2 regions of the Luteibacter sp. RCC_6_2 genome follow, and region 1 is predicted to be linked to the other one. Evidence: predicted binding sites of a transcription regulator. Region 1 holds the regulator's gene; the other holds the start of a gene.

Region 1 (9,064 bases):
CCTCTACCGCATGGCCCAAGAGCGCGGGCTGATCCGCACCTGACCCCCGTCAATCCCACCGGAGCCCTCCGGTGGGAAACCATGACCGCGTAGAAGCCACAGCGAGGTAGGAAGCCACAGCCCGGTAGGAAGCCATAACCCGGTAGGAAGCCACTTAAGTGGCGATTCCCCAACCCTGACCCACCCCCTCACCCCTGCGCACGATCCAACATCTTCTTCGCATGCGCCCGCGTCTCCTTGGTGATCTCCACCCCCCCGAGCATGCGGCTGAGCTCGTCACGCCGCCCGGCGGCATCCAGCGCATGGATGCGCGTACGCGTCGCCTCGCCATCGCTCTCCTTCGCCACCTGCAAATGCGAGTGACCTTGGGCGGCCACCTGCGGCAGGTGCGTTACACACAGCACCTGCACGCGTTCACCGAGTGCACGCAGCTTCTGCCCGACCACCTCAGCCACCGCGCCGCCGATGCCGGTGTCCACCTCGTCGAAGATCATGCAGCCGATATTGTCGTTGCCCAGCGTGGCGACCTCGATGGCGAGGCTGATGCGGGCGAGTTCACCACCGGAAGCGACCTTGCGTAGCGGTCGCGGCGGTTGCCCCGGGTTGGCGCTGACCAGCAGTTCGCAACGTTCACGCCCTTGCGGATCGGGCTCGTCGCCCTCGGCGGGCTCCAGCGAGACTTCCAGTCGTCCACCGGCCATGCCCAGTTCGCCCATCAAGCCGGCGACGGTGCCGCCGAGCCTTCCCGCGGCCTCGGCGCGTGCCTTCGACAGGGCGGCGGCGGCGGTGTCGTAGGTCTGGTGCAGGCGGTCGCGCTCGCGGCCGAGGCGATCGAGCGCATCGCCGGCGCCTTCGAGTTCGGCCAGGCGCTCGCGGACATCGTCGGCCTTGGCCGTGAGTTCGGCGATCGGCAGGCGGTAGCGGCGTGAGAGGTCGTGCAGATGGGTGAGGTGGGTGTCTACCTCGGCCAACCGCTCGGGGTCTAGCTCGACATCTTGTGCGTAGCGGCTGAGGCCATCGACAGCTTCGCCCACCTGGATCTGCGCGCTGTCCAGCAGGTCCAGCGTCGGTGCGAGCGTGGCGTCGAGTTCGGCCAGGCGCGAGAGTTCCGCGTGCGCGCGGAGCAGGGCGCGGCCGATCGCGAATTCGCTTTCCCCGTCCAGCATCTCGACGACGCCGTTGGCGCCTTCGGCGAGACGGCCCGCGTTGGCGAGCCGGCGGTGCTGGGCTTCGAGGTCTTCGAGTGCGGCCGGAGCGAGCGCCCAGCGGTCGAGTTCCTCCAGTTCGTGGCTCAGCAGTCCGATCTGGTGTTCGCGGTCGTCGCCACCGGAGAGCGTGCGGATACGCGCCACGGCCTCGCGCCACGCCTTGGCCGTCTCGCGGACCTGGGCCAGGAGCGCCTCGTTGCCGGCATACGCGTCGAGCAGGGCCATCTGGTGCTGGCGCGAGAGCAGGGCCTGGTGCTCGTGCTGGCCGTGGATCTCCACGATCAGCGCGGCCAGCGCCGACATCTGGGCGAGGCTGGCCGGACGGCCGTTGATCCAGCCACGCGAGCTGCCCTCGGTACGGATCACCCGGCGGAGCTGGCAGGTCTGCCCGTCGTCGAGTTCTTCCTGGCGCAACCAGTCCAGGGCCTCGGGCAGGCCGGCGAGATCGAATTCCGCGGCCAGTTCGGCACGGTCGCTGCCGGCACGGACCATGCCGCTGTCGGCGCGGGCGCCGGCCAGGAGCATCAGCGCGTCCACCAGCAGGGACTTGCCGGCACCGGTCTCGCCGCTGACCACGGTGAGGCCCGGGCCGAAGGCGACCTCGGCTTCTTCGACGACGGCGAACTGGCGGACGTAGAGCGAGGTGAGCATGGGCACCGGAGTGGCGAAGGGAATCGCGCCGATTGTAGCGGCAGCCGCGTCGCAGAAGCCGAGACTTGCAAGCGGAGCGGCTAGACCTTATTGATAGCCCGACGATCCGACCCCTTTCCAACCCAGTCAGGCGCATGAATCCGTTTTCCGGTCACGACATCGATGCTCGCGCGCGCCGGCTGCTGCGGACCCTGATTTCCCAATACCTGTCCGATGGCGAGCCGGTCGGCTCACGCACGCTGGCGCGGTCCTCCGGCCTGGAAGTCAGCCCGGCGACGATCCGCAACATCATGGCCGACCTCGAGGAAGCCGGCCTGGTGGCCTCGCCGCACACCTCGGCGGGGCGTATCCCCACGCCGCGCGGGTTGCGCCTGTTCGTCGACAGCCTGCTCGAACTCAAGCCGCTGCCGCGCGACGAGATGGCCCGGCTGCAAGGCGGCCTGCCGCCACACCAGACGACCACCCGCGACCTGCTCGGCAATGTCTCGAACCTGCTCTCGGCGATGACCCATTTCGCCGGGGTGGTCACCGTGCCGCGCCAGGGCGATTTCCCGCTACGCCATATCGATTTCGTCAACCTGCCGGACGCCCGCGTGCTGGTGATCCTGGTGTTCTCGGACAACCAGGTGCAGAACCGCGTCGTCCAGCTGGCCCGCCCGCTGGAAGCCTCCGACCTGGAGCACGCGGCGAACTACCTGAATGCGCAGTTCGCCGGGTTCCGCCTGGCCGATATCCGTGCGCACCTGGCGACGGAACTGCGCGAGGCGGGCGGCGAGATCAACCGCCTGCTGTCCAGCGTGGTGGAACTGGCCACCGCCTCGTTCGCCACCGACGAGGACGCCGACGATGTCCTCGTCAGCGGCCAGACCAACCTGATGGGTTATTCGGAACTGGCCGACATCGACCGGCTCCGCGATCTCTTCGACGCCTTCCAGCAGAAGCGCGACCTGCTTCAGCTCATGGAAATGTGCGTCAAGGCCCCGGGCGTGCGCTTGTTCATCGGCGAGGAGTCCGGATTCTCGGCCCTCGACGGATGCAGCATCGTCACCGCCACCTACGGCACGAGCGGCCGCATGCTTGGCGCGATCGGAGTTATTGGACCGACGCGTATGGCATATGAGCGGGTCATCCCGGTGGTCCAGGCCACCGCCGGACTGCTCAGCGACGCCTTGAATCGCGCCGCGGCGACCTCATAAACCGCCACGGGAGGCGGGTTTACTATTTCCCGCAAATGTTCGGCCCCTCCATGGAGCGGGTCGGTAAGCTGACGTTTGGAGTAACCATGCAGAACAACGATCCCCACGTGCCGGATCCCGTACAGGACGGCGGCGCGGCCGACAACGAGGGCGTCAACGCCGATTTCGACGCGTTGACCGCGAAACTGGCCTCGCTCGAAGCCGAGTTGGGCCAGGCACGCGAGACGGTGCTGCGCGAGCGGGCGGAGATCGAGAACCAGCGCCGTCGCCTGCAGCGCGACCTGGACCAGGCCCGCCGCTTCGCCAACGAGAAGTTGCTCGGCGACCTGCTGCCGGTGTACGACGGCCTGGTGCTCGGCCTGGCCAACGAATCGGCCGACGCGAAGACCTTGCGCGAAGGCCTCGAGCTCACGCTGAAGCAGTTGGAAAAGGTCACCCAGGGCAATGGCCTCACGGTGGTCGATCCGTTGCACAAGCCGTTCAACCCGGAACACCACCAGGCGATCAGTTCGGTCGATTCGAACGAGCATCCGCCGGGAACCGTGGTCGCGGTGGTCCAGAAGGGTTTCATCCTCAACGACCGTCTGCTGCGTCCGGCGCTGGTCGCCGTGGTGCGCGACAACTGAACCCAAAGTATTGAATCGATGGGGCTGGGCCCCATTTTCCAACACAGTCGCGGCCGCGGGGGCCGCTTAGCATTTCGGAGCAACTTCAATGGCCAAGATCATCGGCATCGACCTCGGTACGACCAACTCCTGCGTCGCAGTGATGGAGGGTTCGACCGCGCGCGTCATCGAGAACGCGGAGGGCGATCGCACCACGCCGTCCATCGTCGCGTTCACCAAGGACAACGAGGTCCTGGTCGGCGCGCCGGCCAAGCGCCAGAGCGTCACCAATCCCAAGAACACCTTCTACGCGGTGAAGCGCCTCATCGGCCGCAAGTTCACCGACGCCGAAGTGCAGAAGGACATCAAGATCGTGCCGTACGGTATCGTCGCGCACGATAACGGCGACGCCTGGGTGCAGACCGCCGACGGCAAGAAGATGGCGCCGCAGGAGATTTCCTCGAAGGTGCTGATGAAGATGAAGAAGACCGCCGAGGATTTCCTCGGTGAGTCGGTCACCGAAGCGGTCATCACCGTGCCGGCGTACTTCAACGACAGCCAGCGCCAGGCCACGAAGGACGCCGGCCGCATCGCCGGCCTCGACGTCAAGCGCATCATCAACGAGCCGACCGCGGCCGCCCTGGCCTATGGCCTCGACAAGACCGACGCGCGCGATCGCAAGATCGCCGTGTACGACCTCGGCGGCGGTACGTTCGACGTCTCGATCATCGAGATCGCGAACGTCGACGGCGAGAAGCAGTTCGAAGTGCTGGCGACCAACGGCAACACCTTCCTGGGTGGCGAAGACTTCGACAACCGCGTCATCGACTACCTCGTCGACGAGTTCAAGAAGGAGCAGGGCATCGACCTGCGCCAGGACCAGCTCGCGCTGCAGCGCCTGAAGGACGCCGCCGAGCGCGCGAAGATCGAGCTTTCCTCGGCCCACCAGACCGACGTCAACCTGCCGTACGTTACCGCCGACGCCTCGGGCCCGAAGCACCTCAACATCAAGCTGACCCGCGCCAAGCTGGAGTCGCTGGTGGAAGACCTGGTCAAGGGCACGATCGATCCCTGCCGCACCGCGCTCAACGACGCCGGCCTGCGTGTGTCCGACATCCACGAGGTGATCCTCGTCGGTGGCCAGACCCGCATGCCGAAGGTGCAGGAAGCGGTGAAGGACTTCTTCGGCAAGGAGCCGCGCAAGGACGTCAATCCGGATGAAGCCGTGGCCGTCGGTGCCGCGATCCAGGGCGGCGTGCTGGGCGGCTCGGTGAAGGACGTGCTCCTGCTCGACGTCACCCCGCTGTCGCTCGGCATCGAGACGATGGGCGGCGTGATGACCAAGCTCATCGAGAAGAACACCACGGTGCCGACCAAGGCATCGCAGACCTTCTCGACCGCCGACGACAACCAGACCGCCGTCACCGTGCACGTCCTCCAGGGCGAGCGCGAGCGCGCGAACGCGAACAAGTCGCTGGGCAAGTTCGACCTGCAGGGCATTCGCCCGGCACCGCGTGGCACGCCGCAGATCGAGGTCACCTTCGACATCGACGCCAACGGCATCCTGCACGTGTCGGCGAAGGACAAGGACACCGGCAAGGAACAGAAAATCGAGATCAAGGCCGGCTCGGGCCTCTCGGACGAAGAGATCCAGCGCATGGTCGCCGACGCGGAAGCCAACCGCGAGGATGACAAGAAGTTCCACGAGCTCGTGCAGGTGCGCAACAAGGCCGATCAGCTCGTGCACGCCACGCGCAGCCAGCTGAAGGAACACGGTGGCAAGATCCCGGCCGAGCAGCTCGCCGGTATCGACACCGCGGTGTCCGAGCTGGAGAAGCTCAAGGACAGCGACGACAAGGCCGCGATCGAGGCGAAGATCGCCAACCTCGAACAGGTGGCGCAGGCGCTCGCGGCGGCGGCCCAGTCCGGCGGCACGCAGGACACCGCGCAGCAGTCCGCGCCGGGCGGCGGTTCGGCCCAGCCGGACGACGTGGTCGACGCCGAGTTCACCGAGGTCAAGGACGACAAGAAGTAAGTCGTCCTGAGTAAAGCGATGCCCTGCCGCGGCTCCAGCGTCCGCGGCAGGGCAAGGGTCAACCGGATCGATCGCGCCGAAGGGTTTCCCGCCGGCGCGTTCGTTCGTCCAGGGAAAGCAAGCGTGCAATGAGCAGCAAGCGCGACTACTACGAAATCCTCGGTGTGGAACGCACCGTGAGCGAGGGCGACCTCAAGAAGACCTTTCGTCGCGTCGCGATGAAGTATCACCCCGACCGCAATCCGGAACCGGAAGCGCTCGAGAAATTCAAGGAAGCCAAGGAAGCCTACGACGTGCTGTCCGATGCGCAGAAGCGCGCGGCGTACGATCAGTACGGCCATGCCGCCTTCGAGGGCGGTGGCTTCGGTCGTGGCAACGGCGCCGGTTTCGGCGACGTGGGCGACATCTTCGGCGACATCTTCGGTGACATTTTCGGCGGTGGCGGCGGACGCCAGCGCACACGCCGTGGCGCCGACCTTCGCTACATGATGGATCTCGATCTCGAGGAAGCCGTGTTCGGCGTCGAGAAGAAGATCGAGGTACCCACCCAGGTCAACTGCCATCACTGCAATGGCACCGGCTCGGAAGACGGCAAGGTCTCCACCTGTTCCACCTGCGCCGGCCATGGCCGCGTGCGCATGCAGAACGGCATCTTCTCCATCCAGCAAGCCTGTCCGACCTGCCATGGTTCCGGCCAGAAGATCGACAAGCCCTGCAAGAAGTGCCACGGCGAAGGCCGCCTCGAGGAAGAACGCACGCTATCGGTGCGCATTCCCGCGGGCGTGGACAATGGCGATCGCATCCGCCTGACGGGGCAGGGTGAGGCCGGTCCCGCTGGGTCGCCGGCGGGCGACCTCTACGTGGAAGTGCGCGTGCGCGAGCACAAGATCTTCCAGCGCGACGGTTCCGACCTCTACTGCGAAGTGCCCATCCGTTTCGCGCAGGCCGCGCTCGGCACCGAGCTGGCCGTGCCGACACTCGAAGGCGAAGTTCCGGTGAACGTGCCGCCTGAAACACAGACGGGCCAGCAATTCCGCCTGCGCGGACGCGGCGTCAAGTCGGTTCGCGGTGGGCGTACCGGCGACCTCATCTGCACCGTGGTGGTGGAGACGCCGGTCCGCCTCACGAAGGAGCAGCGCGACCTGCTCACCCAGCTGGAAGCCACGTTCGTGGGTGACGAAGCGGCAAAGCATACGCCGCGTTCGAACACCTTCATCGACGGCGTCAAGGACTTCTGGTCACGCGTCACGTCGTAAACCGACGCGGGCGGCAGGAGCGCATGGCGCGCTCCTGCCGTTGGTGATCCGCCGAGGCTTATTCGGCCCGCACCCACTCCTGGCTGCGCCCGATCAGCGAGAACCCCACGTACCCGTGCACGTCGAGGGTCTTCCCTCCGTCTTCGAGCTTGAGCGTGACCTTGTAGATCTTGCCCTTGGCCGGGTCGAGAATCTGGCCGCCGGACCACTCGTCGCCGTCCTTCTTCAGGCCCCACATGATGGTCATGCCTTCGATGGGCTTGTTCTTGCGTTCGCCATCGCACTCGGTGCAGAGCGGGTGAGGGCCATGCTCGGACTTGAGCACCTGGAGCACCTTGCCCTCGAGCAAGCCGCCGTTCTCGGTGATCTCGACGATGGATTTCACTTCCTTGGTCTTGTCGTCGATCGTCTTCCACTTGCCCACGGGCGAGTCGTTGGCGGCCAGGGCGGGGAGGGCGCTCGCGGCAAAGGCGAGGGCGAAGGCGGTGCGGATCAGAGGCTTCATAGGCTCGGGGGCTCCCCATACGGTCAGGTACGGCCGGAGCCTGACGACCGCCGGGACGCCCGTCAAGCTGCATCGCGCCAGACCGAGGCGGCGCCCACGCTGGCATAATGGCTGATCTTCGATTTTCCTCACGTGTCCCCATGACCCAGCCCAGCGAAACCCTCGTCCGCGGCATCCTCGACCGCGTCATCGATCCCCATTCCGGTCAACCCCTGGGCGCGTCCCTGCGCGCCGTCGGCGTGGACGGCGACCGAGTGTCGGTGGATATCCAACTGGGCTATCCGGCCACCGGCTACCTGGAGCAGGCGGCGCATGACGCCAGGGACGCCCTGCAGGCCGACCCGGCCATCGCCTCGGCGGCCGTGTCGGTCAGCTGGCGCGTGCACCCGCACAAGGTTCAGGGCCAGCTGGCGCCGTTGCCAGGGGTGAAGAACATCATCGCCGTCGCCTCCGGCAAGGGCGGCGTGGGCAAGTCCACGGTATCGGTGAACCTCGCCCTGGCCCTCGCCACCGAAGGCGCCACGGTCGGCATCCTCGATGCCGACATCTACGGGCCGAGCCAGCCGCGCATGCTCGGCCTCAGCGGCAAGCCGTCGTCGCCCGACGGCAAGAGCATCGTGCCGATGCGCGCCCATGGCCTCCAGGCAATGTCGATCGGCGTGCTGATCGAAGAAGACACGCCGATGATCTGGCGTGGCCCGATGGTCACCCAGGCGCTCATGCAGCTGCTGACCGACACGCGCTGGGAAGAACTCGACTACCTCATCATCGACCTGCCGCCGGGTACCGGCGACATCCAGCTCACGCTTTCGCAGAAAGTGCCGGTGTCCGGCGCGGTGATCGTCACCACGCCGCAGGACATCGCCCTGCTCGATGCACGCAAGGCGCTGGGCATGTTCCGCAAGGTGGAGGTGCCCGTCCTCGGCGTGGTGGAAAACATGGCCACCCATATCTGCTCGAACTGCGGGCACGAGGAACATATCTTCGGCCACGGCGGCGGCGCGCGCATGGCGCAGGAAGCCGGCATCGCCTTCCTCGGCGAACTGCCGCTGGACATCCGTATCCGTCAGCAGGCGGACGACGGCAAGCCCACCGTGGCGGCCATCCCCGATTCCGACCTTGCCGCGCGCTATCGCGCCATCGCCCGTACCACGGCGGCGAAGCTGTCGTTGCAGGCGCGCAACAAGGCCATTTCGTTCCCGAAGATCGTCATCCAGAACACCTGACGCCGCACGCCAAGTGGCGTGCACGGCGACGTTCCTATACCTTTCCGGCTCCAGCGAGGGAGACAGTACGTGAGCATCAAGTCCGACAAGTGGATCCGCCGCATGGCCGAGCAGCACGGCATGATCGAGCCGTTCGCCCCTGGCCAGGTCAAGGAGCGCGACGGCCACCGGCTGGTGTCCTACGGCACGTCCAGCTACGGCTACGACGTGCGTTGCGCCGACGAGTTCAAGGTGTTCACCAACATCAACTCCACGATCGTCGATCCGAAAGCCTTCGACGAGCGCAGCTTCGTCGACGTGAAGTCCGATGTCTGCATCATTCCGCCGAACTCGTTCGCGTTGGCGCGCACCGTCGAGTATTTCCGCATCCCGCGCCAGGTCC
Region 2 (9,064 bases), on a different contig from region 1:
GGGTGGATCAAAAGCGTGGTGTCCACTGCCTCGGGGTCGGCGTCACGCAGAAATTCCAGCTCACGGACCAGGTCCGCGTGCAGTTGCAGCGGCTGCGTGGCTTCGCTGACGACGTAACGGACCTGTCCCTTCTTGTGCACCGCCTTGGCGAAGGGGCACAGGTTGAGGCCGATGACCGCGCGTTCGAGCCAGAGGCGGGTGGCCTCGATCGCCTGGTCGGGTGGGAGCTTGGAGTCCATGCGAAGGTTTCCGTGGTTCAGGGCGCGAGCCAGGCGTCGAGTTCCGCCTGGCTGAACGTGCCGAGCTTGCGCCGCAGGATACGCCCGTCCTCGCCGATGAGTACGCTATAGGGCAGCACCCGGCGGGTGTTGCCGAAAGACAGCGAGCCGCCCGGGGCGTCGCTGTCGGCAAGCACCACCGGATACTCCACCGGCTGGGCCGCGAGATAGGCGCGCACGGCGCCTGCCGTGTCCTCGGCTACGCCGAGGATGGCGACGTTGCGCGCCTTGTAGCGTCCCGCGTTCTCGCTCAACAACGGCATCTCCCGGCGGCAGGGAGCACACCAGGTGGCCCAGAAGTTGATGAGCAGGCGCTTGCCACGCCAGTCGGAAAGCTGGCGCGGCTTGCCTTCCACGGTGAGGAAGGTGGCCGGTGGCGGAAGCTCGCCGACATCCGACACCGTGACGCCTTGCGGCGGTGGCGGATTCAGGCGGCGATGCTCCAGGTACAGCCCCGTGGACGCGGCGGCGATCGCCAGCACCACGATCCAGAAGGTCGGGCCGCGGCTCATGGATGCGCGGCGGCCTCGAGTGCTTTCTCGACGCTGTCGTAGGTCAGCACGGTGGACAGCTTGCGGCCATCGCCACCGCCCTTCGGGTAGACCACGTAGAGCGGCACGCCCACCGAGTGGTACTGCTCGAGGAAGGCGGCGATGGTCGCATTCACGTCGGTCCAGTCGCCCTTCATGTAGACGGTGCCGGTGCGGGCGAGCAGCGCCTTGAAGGCGTCGGTATCGAGCACGGCCTTCTCGTTCGCCTTGCAGGTGATGCACCAGTCGGCCGTCATGTCGACCAGGACCGGCGTCCCCGCGCCGCGCAACTCGGCCAGCTTCTCCGGTGAATACGGGACGGAACCGTCGGCGGCAACGCGCAGGGTCGCACCCTGCGCCGGCAGGCCGTGCACGGTCCAAAGCGCCGCAGCGGCACCGATCATCAGTACGCTCGTGAATACCCAGGACAAGCGCGAGCCACGGCTGCGTCCGTACCACCACAGGGCCATGGCCAGCAGTACCCCGCCGGCGAGCACGAGGGCGGTCGCGTCGGCACCGCGCTGCTTGGTCAACACCCATAGCAGCCAGACGGCCGTGAGGTACATCGGAAACGCCAGCAACTGCTTCAGGGTCTCCATCCACCGGCCCGGGCGCGGCAACAGCCGCGCGATCGCGGGTACGAATCCGATCAGAAGGAAGGGCAGGGCAAGGCCGAGGCCGAGCGCCAGGAAGATGAGGAAGGCCACGCCAAGGGGCGCGGCGAAGGCGAAGGCGATCGCGGAGCCCATGAAGGGCGCGGTGCAGGGGCTGGCCACGACCACGGCGAGCACGCCGGTGAAGAAGTCGCCGGAGGGGCCCGATCGTGCGGCGAGACCGCTGCCCACGTTGCCGAGCGAACCCCCGATCTCGAACACGCCCGACATCGACAGGCCCACGGCCAGCATCACGTAGACGAGCAGGCCGATCGCCAGCGGTTGCTGGAACTGCGCGCCCCACTGGACGCCGTGGCCCGCCGCTCGGATGCCGACGATGACCAGGCCCAGGATGGCGAAGGCGGCCAGCACGCCGGCCGTGTACCAGAGCGCGTGCTTGCGTGCGGCGCCCGGGCTTTCCCCGCTTTCGAGCACGGTGATGGCTTTCAGCGACAACACCGGCAACACGCACGGCATCAGGTTCAGTACCAGGCCGCCGAGCAAGGCGAGGCCGATGGCCGCGATGAATCCGACGGGTGCGTCACCGCCTGGCGCCAGGCCGGGCGGCGGCGGGGTCGGGGCGACATCCGCCGGCGCGGCGGCGGGCTGTTCCTCGGACGGGGCGCCGACGGATGCCGTTCCCGCGCCCAGGTCGACCTTGATATGCCGCGTCATCACCGGATAGCAGATGCCGTTCTCGAGGCAGCCCTGGTAAGCCACGTCGATCGCCACCGCCGTGGCGCCCGCGGCGCCATTCAGCGGCACCGGCAGTTCCACCTGGTCGAAATAGACGATGGTGTCGCCGAAGTGCTCGTCGTGATGCGCGGTACCGCTGGGCCAGTCCGGCTCGCCCACGCTCACCCCGGCGGGCGAGGTCACCGTGATCTGCGTCTTGTCCCGATAGAGGTAATAGTCCTTGGGCATGGTCCAGCGCAGCAGCAGGCTGCCGTGGTCCTTGACCAGCGCCTCGAAACGGAACGCCTGGTCGGCGGGAAGCGCTTGCGCTTCGCTGCCGGGAGTCGCCGCCGGGGCGCCTAGCAAGGCCGCGCCGTTGGCGGCGGGCGCCGCGGCCGCGGGAATGGTCGACGCGCCGCCGATCGTGAGCTTCAGGTGCTCGGTGTTCGGCGGGTAGCAGATCTTCGGCTCCACCTCGTGGCAGCCCTGGTACTGGACGTCGAGGGCGAGCGTCTTCGTCGCGGCGTCGGCGAGCGTGTACGGCACGCTGGCTTCCACGTCACCGTGGTAGATCTCCACGTCGCCGAGGTATTCGTCGTGCTTCTTCAGGCCATCGGGAAGCGTCGGCTCGCCCAGCGTGACCGCCGCGGGCTCCGCCGCCTTGATCTTGATCCGGCCCCGGTAGAGGTAATAGTCCGGCGCGATCCGCCAGTGCAACTTCACCATGCCGGGCTGGCTGGCATCGGAAGTGAGGTGGAAGGCCTGGGTGACCGGCAGCAGGTCGTCATCGCCCTGGGCGAGCGCCGGCAGGGCGGCGGCGAACAAGGCGAGGCCGGCGACCAGGTTCCGCGCGAGGCGGGCGAACGACGTCATGTTGACTCCGGGGATCGGTGCGGCGACGAACCGCGAGGGGCGTCGATCATTATGACCGGGCATGCCCTTGTTAGCTTGCATCGACGCTGGCTTCCAGCCAGGCGAGGTAGGGCGCGTGGCCTTCCACCAACGGCAGGGCCACGACCTCCGGCACCTCGTAGGGATGGTGCTCGACGACGAAGGCCTCGACAGCGGAGAAGGCCTCGCGGGTGGTCTTCACCAGCAGGAGGTCCTCGGCGTCGGTGACCACCTCGCCTTTCCAGCGGTAGGTGGACCGCATCCCCGGCAGGTGGTTCACGCAGGCGGCCAGGCCGGCCTGCACGAGGCCATGGGCGAGGGAGGCGGCGGGTTCGCCGGCGGGACAGGCGACGAGGATGGCGATGGGTTCGGACATGGGTCGATTGTGGTCTTTTTTGTACCCGGGGCCTTGAACGGTTTCGCACAGGCGCCATCTGTCGATCACCCCGAGGCTCTTCCGATTCGCGTCGAGCTTTGGCTAAAATTCTGGCACTCACCCTTGGCAAGTGCTAACAGGGTGGACCAATTTCGTTATCCGTCAATCACATGGTTGGAGAAGTCATGAGCAAACTGCGCCCGCTGCACGATCGCGTCATCGTCAAGCGTCTCGAGGAAGAGCGTGTTTCCGCCGGTGGCATCGTCATCCCTGATAGCGCCACCGAGAAGCCCACCCGCGGCAAGGTCATCGCCGCCGGCACCGGCCTCCTCCTGGCCAGCGGCCAGCTCCGCCCGATGGGCGTGAAGGAAGGCGACGTCGTCCTGTTCGGCAAGTACGCCGGCCAGGAGATCAAGGTCGATGGCGAAGAACTGGTCTTCCTGAAGGAAGACGACATCGTGGCGGTCCTGGAAGGCTGAGCCCCCGCTCGCCCCGTTCCTCCCGGCTATCCCAAACAACTGATCTCAAGGATTCACTCTCATGGCATCTAAAGAAGTCCGCTTCGGCGAAGACGTCCGCGCACGCATGCTGAAGGGCGTCAACACGCTCGCCAACGCCGTCAAGGTCACCCTCGGCCCGAAGGGCCGCAACGTCGTGCTCGAGAAGAGCTTCGGCGCGCCGACCGTCACCAAGGATGGCGTCTCGGTCGCGAAGGAAATCGAACTCGCCGACAAGTACGAGAACATCGGCGCCCAGATCGTCAAGGAAGCCGCCTCGAAGACCTCCGACGTGGCCGGCGACGGCACCACGACGGCCACCGTCCTCGCCCAGGCGTTCATCCAGGAAGGCCTCAAGGCCGTTGCCGCCGGCATCAACCCGATGGACCTCAAGCGCGGCATCGACCAGGCCGTCACGGCCGCCGTCGGTGAGCTGAAGAAGCTTTCCAACCCGACCGCCGACGACAAGGCGATCGCCCAGGTCGGCACGATCTCGGCCAACTCCGATTCGAACATCGGCGACATCATCGCCACCGCGATGGGCAAGGTCGGCAAGGAAGGCGTGATCACGGTCGAGGAAGGCTCGGGCCTCGAGAACGAGCTCGACGTCGTCGAGGGCATGCAGTTCGACCGCGGCTATCTCTCGCCGTACTTCATCAACAACCAGCAGTCGCAGCAGGTTGAACTGGACGACCCGTTCATCCTCATCCACGACAAGAAGATCTCGAACGTCCGTGAGCTCCTGCCGGTGCTCGAGGCCGTCGCCAAGGCCGCCAAGCCGCTGCTGATCGTCGCCGAGGAAGTCGAGGGCGAAGCCCTGGCCACCCTCGTCGTCAACACGATCCGTGGCATCGTCAAGGTCGCCGCCGTCAAGGCGCCGGGCTTCGGCGATCGCCGCAAGGCCATCCTGGAAGACATCGCCATCCTCACCAACGGCGTGGTCATCTCCGAGGAAGTGGGCCTGCAGCTCGACAAGGCCACGATCAACGACCTCGGCCGTGCCAAGCGCGTCGTGATCACCAAGGAAAACACCACGATCATCGACGGTGCCGGCGAAGCCGAGCGCATCCAGTCGCGCATCGGCCAGATCAAGGCGCAGATCGAAGAGACCTCTTCGGACTACGACCGCGAGAAGCTGCAGGAGCGCGTCGCCAAGCTTGCCGGCGGTGTCGCCGTCATCAAGGTCGGCGCCGCGACGGAAGTCGAGATGAAGGAAAAGAAGGCCCGCGTCGAAGACGCCCTGCACGCCACGCGTGCGGCCGTCGAGGAAGGCGTGGTCCCGGGCGGCGGTGTCGCCCTGATCCGTGCGCTGAAGGCCCTCGAAGGCCTGAAGGGCAAGAACCCGGACCAGGACCTCGGCATCGCGATCACCCGTCGCACGCTGGAAGCCCCGCTGCGCGCCATCGTCACCAACGCTGGCGAAGAGGCTTCGGTCATCGTCAACCAGGTGAAGGACGGCCAGGGTAACTTCGGTTACAACGCCGCCACCGGCGAGTTCGGCGACATGATCGCGTTCGGCATCCTGGACCCGACCAAGGTCACCCGTTCGGCGCTGCAGTTCGCCGCCTCGGTGGCCGGCTCGATCATCACGACCGAAGCGGCCGTGACCGAGCTGCCGAAGAAGGACGACGGCCACGGCCACGGTGCCCCCGGCGGCATGGGTGGCATGGGCGGCATGGACTTCTAAGTCCGCGCTTCTCTGGCTCGTTATAAAAAAGCCCCGCGAAAGCGGGGCTTTTCTTTTTTCCCACCCACCCTCCGCCTCAGTACGAGATGGTCGCCGATGTCGCCGTCGTGCTGAGGCCGTAGTTGCATTGCGGGTTGATGCCGGAGGTGTCGCTGCCGCCCCAGGGCGGAGAGGCCACGCGTACGTTGTCGCGGTTGTACACCTGGATGTTGTGGAAGACGATCGGGCCGCCAGGGTATTCGCCGCACGTGGAGACGTTGTACACCTCGAGCACGCCGCCGAAGACCCAGGTGAGGTCGTCATAGGGATCGGTCGTGAGCGAACTCGTGCGGCCCGTGGTCGTGTTGCGCGAATCGATCTTCCACGTGGGGCAGTCCTGTCCCGCCGCGCAGGTGGAGTAGGTGTCGCCGACGACGACATCGCCCGCCTTCGCCGGAATCGGGTCGCTGTGGAACGTGGTGCCGTCGACACAGCAGTTCCAGCTCGCCAGTGTCCATGCCTTGTCGTTGTAGCCGTTCCATCCGAGCACGGGCTGGAGGATCGATTGCACGTTCGGCAGCTGCTCGAGGCCGGGGAAGAAATAGATGACCTGATCGTCCTTCGTCACGGGTGCGGATGGCACCGTCCATGTCGCGACGATGCGGCCGATGGGTGTGTTGCTGGCGTAGTTCGCGGCTTGCACCCAGCCGCTCTGCTCGGGCGGTGGCGTGGCGGCGGAGCGCAAGGTGCGGCGGCCGTCGGCTTCGATGCGGTCGCCGCGCAAGGTGTAGTTCGCCTTGCCGCAGGTCGCCGGTTTCTCCAGTGCGCCGGAGGCTCGCTGTATCAAGCCGTTCTTTTGCAGGCGATCACCTTCGTGCACGGTGGCCACGCAATCGGGAGAGAAATAGCCATTGGGGGTGACCACGTAATCGTCGGGGACGCCCGCGGGTTTCGCGGAGGGGGGCATGGCGGCGACGCGCGTGAGTTCCCGGGTTGGCACGGCCTGCGGATCTTGCGCGGCGGATGCCGCCATGGCGATGAAAAACATCGCGCCGATCAAAGCGAACCTCTTCATGTATACGACTCCTGCATTGGGAAGGATGTCGTCCATGTGGCAGCGGCGTAAGCGCCGGTGTCGCCCCCTGTTCCGCCGCGCATGAAGGGCGCGGATGATCAGGCTATGGGCGTGGGATCGCCAGGTTTGTGATGTGTGTACCAATCCATCGCGGCTTGCCGTCGATGCGTATGTCGCAAGAAATTGCGGTGGATGAGGCGCTACTGATGTGCGCCCGCCGCCGCGTTTTCGTCCGCCGTACCTGGCTGGCGCGCCAGCGCCGCCGCATCGGGCAGGGCGTATTGCGCAACCAGCGGTTCAAGCTTCTGCTTCATCCGCAGCATCGCCACGTTGCCCATGGATACATCCGTATATTTCTGCAGGGCATCCTCGGCCGGCGTGGGTGCGTCCGGTGCGTGCGTGAGCGCGGCGAGGCGCGGAGCGACGACCTGGGTGAGGGCGAAGTAGGGATCGTCGTGCACGCCCGCCTGCTCCAACAGCTTGCCGGGCAGCATCCACGCCGCGAGATCGGCTTTCTCCGGCGCGGGACCATCGCCGTGTGCGTCGATGAGGATGTACGGCACCGTCTGGTTGAACATGCCGGTACCGTCGGCGAAACCGAGCTTGTCGTACGCCTCGGTGAGCGCGGGCAGGTGATCGCCATAGAACAGGAGCAGCGTCGGCCGCTCGCGCTGCTTCAGGAGTTCGGCGAGGCGGCCGAGCTCGGCGTCGGCATGGCGCATGTGATAGATGTAGTTGCGCAGTTGCAGCTTCGCGTCGTCACTGATGCCGTCCGGCACGGGAATGGCGTCGCGCTCATGCGTGTCGATGTTCACGCTCTTGTCGTACGGTCCGTGCGCTTCCATGCTTATCGCGAAGACGAAGCGCGGCGGGCCGGAGTCCTTCAGCTGATTCATGATCTCGTCGGTCATGGCGCTATCGGCCATGTACTCGCCATCCTTGCGGAAGTCCTTGGGGAAATCCGGCTGTGAAACAAACCGGTCGAAGCCCAACGACCTGAAGGCCGTGGTCCGGTTCCAGAACGAGGCGTCGTTACCATGCACGGCGATGGTTTCGTATCCATGCGAACGCAACGTTCGCACCATGCCCGGAACGACGCCCGAATGCATCTGCAGGTAAGGGAATTGCATCGTCGGGAAATAGCGCAATGACAGACCCGTGAGCACTTCGAATTCGGTGCGGATCGTGCCGCCGCCGAACGTCGGCACATGCAGGCGACCCGTGCTCGCATGCTCCGCGAGACGGTGCAGGTTCGGTGCGAAGTCCTCGTTCTCGAGGCCGCGAATCGCGCTCGGGTCGAAGAACGATTCGCTCTGCACGACGACGATGTCGGGCGTCTGCCGTCCGTTGGCCGCCGCCACCGCCATGTGCTCGCGCAGGGCGGGCCCGGTGTCCGCCAGGAAGCGCCCGGCTTCGGCCGGATCAGCCTTGGTCTTCTTGCCTGCATCCTGGAGGCGGAACTGCACGATCGTCGTCACCACGCCGTTGTAGCCGGCGTTCGCCGCGGCGGACCAGGGTTGCAGCCCAAGGCGGTCCTTGTCGTAGATGGTCGACCACGCGGGGACGCCCGCGAACAGGGTTCCCATCAGCGCGACCAGCGCCAGGCCCGCGACGAGGCGGCGTCCCTTCGTGCGCCGCGCAAAAAGAGGCGGCTCGTAGCGGGCGATCACGACGATCAGCGCGATCGTTCCCAGGATGGCCAGGTACGGCAAGGGGTTGGCGGGCAGGTAACCGCCGAGCAGGTGGAGGCCGCCGTTCTTCAGCTGGCCGACCATGCGGAAGTCGGCAGGTAGCAGGGGCGCGCCCAGGTTCTTCATCTTGATGGCGCTGACCACCAGCACGGCGCCCTGCGCCATGAAGGCGAGGCCGAACGACAGCCATGCCCGGCGCGTCAGCACCAGCAACAGCGAGGCGAGCAGCAGGCCGGGGAAGGCGTTGGCGAACAGGTGCCAGGGCCGGGCGGCCCACTCGGCGCTGGATACGCCCGGGTTGCCGTCGAGGAAGCCGGTGTAGAGGACGAACGCCACGGCGAGGCAGAGTGGCAACGCCACCCGGGCCATAACGTCACGCCAACGCTTTGAATCGAAAGTCATAACGCCCTCTTGTCACGCCCCTGTAGCAAGGGGGTAGGGACTGTAACGCAGCGGACATGAACCGGTTGTCAGGCGAGGACGCACGTATTTCTTGCGATCCGTGACATGTCATGAGACGAATCGCAATCCGGTGCCGGGAAGCGCGCCATGCCGCCGCTAAGGCACAATGACCACCTCATGAATGCATCGACGACGGCTCCGCGCGAAAGCCCCGAACTACGCGCATTGATCGATACCCGTTATGCCGACGTGATGGCGGCATGCCGTGCCGCGCGCATCCCGCTGTACGACGATGCCGGCGTGGCCGAACGCATCCGGCGGACCTTGCTC

Evidence for each region. Region 1 encodes HrcA, which represses chaperone genes, less so after heat shock. Its sites were predicted from a motif close to TTNGCACTCNNNNNNNNNGAGTGCNAA; they were not measured.
Region 2: a site for HrcA is predicted at 3,514-3,540, ahead of groES (co-chaperone GroES). Genes of this name have one in related genera too.

The regions. Positions count from the first base shown of each region.
Region 1 is NZ_JBFUPQ010000019.1:2,252-11,315, reverse strand. Features, by position in the region: gene AB6730_RS17370 (response regulator) at 1-43, shown strand, start outside; gene recN (DNA repair protein RecN) at 189-1,859, opposite strand; gene hrcA (heat-inducible transcriptional repressor HrcA) at 1,994-3,055, shown strand; gene grpE (nucleotide exchange factor GrpE) at 3,142-3,681, shown strand; gene dnaK (molecular chaperone DnaK) at 3,770-5,695, shown strand; gene dnaJ (molecular chaperone DnaJ) at 5,824-6,951, shown strand; gene AB6730_RS17340 (DUF2147 domain-containing protein) at 7,010-7,456, opposite strand; gene apbC (iron-sulfur cluster carrier protein ApbC) at 7,597-8,682, shown strand; gene dcd (dCTP deaminase) at 8,752-9,064, shown strand, end outside.
Region 2 is NZ_JBFUPQ010000004.1:413-9,476, forward strand. Features, by position in the region: gene AB6730_RS04960 (DUF1415 domain-containing protein) at 1-239, opposite strand, end outside; gene AB6730_RS04965 (TlpA family protein disulfide reductase) at 257-790, opposite strand; gene AB6730_RS04970 (protein-disulfide reductase DsbD family protein) at 787-3,009, opposite strand; gene cutA (divalent-cation tolerance protein CutA) at 3,080-3,403, opposite strand; gene groES (co-chaperone GroES) at 3,589-3,882, shown strand; gene groL (chaperonin GroEL) at 3,944-5,587, shown strand; gene AB6730_RS04990 (hypothetical protein) at 5,664-6,641, opposite strand; gene AB6730_RS04995 (LTA synthase family protein) at 6,842-8,734, opposite strand; gene glnE (bifunctional [glutamate--ammonia ligase]-adenylyl-L-tyrosine phosphorylase/[glutamate--ammonia-ligase] adenylyltransferase) at 8,912-9,064, shown strand, end outside.